DNA from 2 places in the Streptomyces taklimakanensis genome. Region 1 is predicted to be linked to the other one. Evidence: predicted binding sites of a transcription regulator. Region 1 holds the regulator's gene; the other holds the start of a gene.
The links. The regulator HrcA, encoded in region 1, represses chaperone genes, less so after heat shock. The targets are predictions, from matches to a motif close to TTNGCACTCNGNNNNNCNGAGTGCNAA.

Region 1 (2,453 bases):
TCCCGGTCGCCCAGCGAGACGGTGAGATCGCCCACCACCCGGTGGTGCGGGTGGACGAGCACGTCGACGGCCTCGGCGGCCTCCTCGCGGTCCATGCCGTGCCGCACGGCGTCGTCCCGCAGCTCGTCCTTGGAGCGCGCCAGCCACGTGTCGGCCCCCACGGCGGCGTAGACCTCCACCCCGGCGAAGGCCGCCGTGCCCAGGACGTGGTCGAAGTGCGGGTGGGTGAGCGCCACATGGGTGGCCGGTCGGCCGAGGAGTCCGCGCAGCCGGCGCCGGATCCCCGCGCCCTCCCGCAGGCTCGCGCCGGTGTCGACCACCAGCACCCCCGCGCCGCCCGCGACGGCGCCGACCGTCTCGTCCCAGCCGGGCATGCGCCGGCGCACCACCCCCGGCGCGAGAGCTTCCCAATCGGTCTCCATACGGCGACGCTAGCGCCATCGTGGGGATGACGCCCGTTCGATGCCGGCCGAGCCGGGTTACCTTTCCGTCCGGGGCCACCCTTGCCCTGGCCGTGGTCACCGGCCGTACACTGGCTCAGGGGCGCTGGCACTCATGAGCCGAGAGTGCCAGGCAGACAACCGGAGACAGACAACCGGAGACGAGGAACGGCCGGACGGGAGGTGCGCCCAAGTGCTCAGCGAACGCAGACTCGAGGTCCTGCGCGCCATCGTCCAGGACTATGTCGGCACCCAGGAGCCCGTGGGCTCCAAGGCCCTGACCGAACGGCACAACCTTCAGGTCTCCCCGGCCACCGTGCGCAACGACATGGCGGCGCTGGAGGAGGAGGGCTACATCGCCCAGCCCCACACCAGCGCGGGCCGTATCCCCACCGACAAGGGCTACCGGCTGTTCGTCGACAAGCTGGCGAGCGTCAAGCCGCTGTCGAAGCCGGAGCGTCGGGCGATCCAGAGCTTCCTGGAGGACGCCGTCGACCTCGACGACGTGGTCAGCCGCACCGTACGGCTGCTGGCCCAGCTCACCCGTCAGGTGGCCGTCGTCCAGTACCCCTCGCTGACCCGCTCGACCGTGCGCCACGTCGAGCTGTTGCTCCTCGCGCCGGCGCGGCTGATGCTCGTGCTGATCACCGACACCGGGCGGGTCGAGCAGCGTGTCGTGGAGTGCCCGACGCCCATCTCCGAGACGTCACTGGCGGACCTGCGCGCCCGCCTCAACAGCAGGGTGGTCGGAGAGCGCTTCTCCGAGGTGCCCAAGCTGGTGCAGGACCTGCCGGAGTCCTTCGACCAGGAGGACCGCGGCACGGTCTCGACCGTGCTCGCGACCCTGCTGGAGACCTTGGTCGAGGAGACCGAGGAACGGCTGATGATCGGTGGCACCGCCAATCTCACCCGCTTCGTGCACGACTTCCCGCTGACCATCCGGCCGGTGCTGGAAGCGTTGGAGGAACAGGTCGTCCTGCTCAAGCTGCTGGGGGAGACCCAGGAACCCGGTATGACGGTGCGCATCGGACATGAGAATGCTCACGAGGGGCTGACGTCCACGTCGGTCGTCTCGGTCGGTTACGGTTCGGGCGACGAGGCGGTCGCCAAACTCGGCGTGGTCGGACCGACCCGCATGGACTACCCCGGAACGATGGGAGCGGTACGCGCAGTGGCACGTTACGTCGGACAGATCCTCGCGGAGTCGTAAGTGGCGACGGATTACTACGCGGTCCTGGGCGTGCAGCGCGATGCCTCGCAGGACGAGATCAAGAAGGCATTCCGGCGGCTCGCCCGCGAGCTGCACCCGGATGTGAACCCGGACCCGAAGACGCAGGAGCGGTTCAAGGAGATCAACACCGCCTACGAGGTGCTCTCCGACCCGCAGAAGAAGCAGATGTACGACCTCGGCGGCGACCCGATGGGCGGCGCCGGGGCCGGAGCGCGGGGCGGTGGCTTCGGCGCGGGCTTCGGGAACTTCTCCGACATCATGGACGCCTTCTTCGGCACCGCCGCGCAGCGCGGGCCGAGGTCCCGCACCCGGCGCGGCCAGGACGCCATGATCAGGCTCGACATCGAGCTGGACGAGGCCGCCTTCGGCGCCACCAAGGAGATCCAGGTCGACACGGCGGTCGTCTGCACCACGTGCAGCGGCGAGGGCGCGGCCCCGGGCACGTCGGCCCAGACGTGCGACATGTGTCGCGGTCGCGGTGAGGTGTCGCAGGTCACCCGGTCCTTCCTGGGCCAGGTCATGACCTCGCGTCCCTGCCCGCAGTGTCAGGGCTTCGGCACGGTCGTGCCGACCCCGTGCCCGGAGTGCGCCGGCGACGGTCGCGTCCGCTCGCGGCGCAACCTGACGGTGAAGATCCCGGCCGGTGTCGACAACGGCACCCGCATCCAGCTCGCCGGCGAGGGCGAGGTCGGTCCGGGCGGGGGGCCGGCGGGCGACCTGTACGTGGAGATCCACGAGGTTCCGCACCCGGCCTTCCAGCGGCGCGGCGACGACCTGCACTG
Region 2 (2,453 bases), 1.9 Mb from region 1:
ACTCCTCGACGGTGATGACGCCGTCCTTGCCGACCTTGTCCATCGCCTCGGCGATCAGCTCGCCGACCTGCTTGTCCTGGGCGGACAGGGCGGCGACGGCGGCGATGTCGGACTTCTCGTCGATCGGGCGGGCGGTGGCCAGCAGGTCGTCGGAGACGGCCTTGACCGCGGCGTCGATGCCCTTCTTCAGGGCGGCCGGGGAGGCGCCGGCGGCGACGTTGCGCAGGCCCTCGCGGACCAGGGCCTGGGCCAGCACGGTGGCGGTGGTGGTGCCGTCACCCGCGATGTCGTTGGTCTTGGTCGCCACCTCCTTCACGAGCTGGGCGCCCAGGTTCTCGTACGGGTCCTCGACCTCGACCTCACGGGCGATGGTGACACCGTCGTTGGTGATGGTCGGGGCACCGAACTTCTTGTCGATGACGACGTTGCGGCCCTTGGGACCGATCGTCACCTTGACGGTGTCGGCGAGCTTGTTGACACCGCGCTCGAGGGCGCGACGGGCGTCCTCGTCGAACTTCAGGATCTTCGCCATGGTTGCTTGGGTCCTCTCGGGTCCTCGTCAAAGGAACCGCGCCCCGGCCCCGGACGTCTCGGACGCGGGCACCAGGGCGCGGATCACAGGCGGTCTTCGCGGTGACTTACTTCTCGATGATCGCGAGGACGTCGCGAGCGGAGAGGACGAGGTACTCCTCGTTGTTGTACTTCACCTCGGTGCCGCCGTACTTGCTGTACAGCACGATGTCGCCGACCTTGACGTCGAGCGGCAGGCGGTTGCCGTCCTCGAAGCGACCCGGACCGACGGCGAGGACGGTGCCCTCCTGGGGCTTCTCCTTCGCGGTGTCCGGGATGACCAGGCCGGAGGCCGTGGTCTGCTCGGCGTCGAGCGGCTGGACCACGATGCGGTCCTCGAGCGGCTTGATGGCAACCTTGGAGCTAGTGGCGGTCGTCACGATCCGACCTCCCCCTTCGGAGATCTCACGGGGTTTGGATGTCTGGGGTGGCGACCTGGTAGATCCGTCGTCGCGGGTGCCGGATCTGCCCGTCGCTGGGATTGGCACTCTCCATGGGGGAGTGCCAGAACCGAGACTATGCGGGCGTTAGCACTCAGTCAACCGGAGTGCCAACGCACGGCGCGTTGCGCGCCTTCGCGCCGGGACGCCGAGCCCTCTCCCGCAGAGGTCGCCCCGACCACGCTGTACCGCCGCCGGGAACCACCGCTGCGATGATGGGCCGGTGCACGCTCCGAACGACCCCGCGTCCGTACCCGACCCCGTCGCCGTCTTCCACGGTCTGCTGACCGACGAGGGGCAGGCCCTCCTGGCGGAGCTGCGGACGTACGAGCCGGGGCGGGAGTTGGCCCTCGCCACCCGACTGCGCCGCCGGCACCCGGCCGAGCTGGTCTCGGCGGCCATCGCGCAGGCCCGGTTGCGGCAGCGGGCGGTGGCGAAGTTCGGGGCCGAGGACGCCTCCCGGATGTACTTCACCCCCGACGGCGTCGAACAGGCCACCCGCGCGAGCGTGGCCGCGTACCGGGCCGGGCGCTTCGCCGCCCTCGGGGTGCGGTCCCTGGCCGACCTGTGCTGCGGCAACGGCGGCGACGCCATCGCGCTCGCCCGCGCGGGCGTCCGCGTCCTGGCCGTCGACCGCGCTCCGCTCGCCTGCGCCGTCGCCCGTGCCAACGTCGAGGCGCTGGGCCTGGCCGACCGCGTCGAGGTGCGCCGCGCGGACGTGACGGAGGTGGACACCACCGGCTTCGACGCCGTCTTCGCCGACCCGGCCCGGCGCGGCGGTCGCGGCCGGATCTTCGACCCCGAGGCGTACTCGCCGCCGCTGTCCTGGGCGGTGGAGGCCGCCCGCCGGGCCCCGCGCGCCGCGCTGAAGGTGGCTCCCGGCATTCCGCACGAGGCGGTCCCCGAGGACGCGGCGGCGGAGTGGATCTCCGACGGCGGGGACGTGAAGGAGGCCGTGCTGTGGTTCGGCGACTCCTTCCGCGGAGGGCCCCAGGCGCGCGCCACCCTGCTGCCCGGTCCCCGCACCCTGGTCGGCGCCGGCCTGCCGGACCCGCCGGTCGGCCCGGTCGGCCGCTACCTGTACGAGCCGGACGGCGCGGTGATCCGCGCCCATCTGGTCGCGGAGGTGGCCGAGGAGGTCGGCGGGCGTCTGATCGACCCGACGATCGCCTACGTCACGGCCGACGCGCCCCGCCCGACCCCGTACGCGAGCGCGTACGAGATCACCGACACCCTCCCCTTCAACGTCAAGCGGCTGCGGGCGCTGCTGCGCGAGCGCGGCGTGGGCACGCTCACCGTCAAGAAGCGCGGCTCGGCGGTCGAACCGGAGGAGCTGCGCCGCAAGATGAAGCCGTCCGGCCCGAACGCGGCCACGGTCTTCCTCACCCGCGTCGCGGGCGCGCCCTCGATGCTGCTGGGCCGGCCCCTGACGCGCTGACACCG

Region 2: a site for HrcA is predicted at 1,098-1,124, ahead of groES (co-chaperone GroES). Genes of this name have one in related genera too.

Annotation. Positions count from the first base shown of each region.
Region 1 is NZ_WIXO01000001.1:1,718,481-1,720,933, reverse strand. Features, by position in the region: gene F0L17_RS07635 (MBL fold metallo-hydrolase) at 1-422, opposite strand, end outside; gene hrcA (heat-inducible transcriptional repressor HrcA) at 634-1,650, shown strand; gene dnaJ (molecular chaperone DnaJ) at 1,651-2,453, shown strand, end outside.
Region 2 is NZ_WIXO01000001.1:3,605,465-3,607,917, reverse strand. Features, by position in the region: gene groL (chaperonin GroEL) at 1-532, opposite strand, end outside; gene groES (co-chaperone GroES) at 639-950, opposite strand; gene F0L17_RS16135 (THUMP-like domain-containing protein) at 1,234-2,448, shown strand.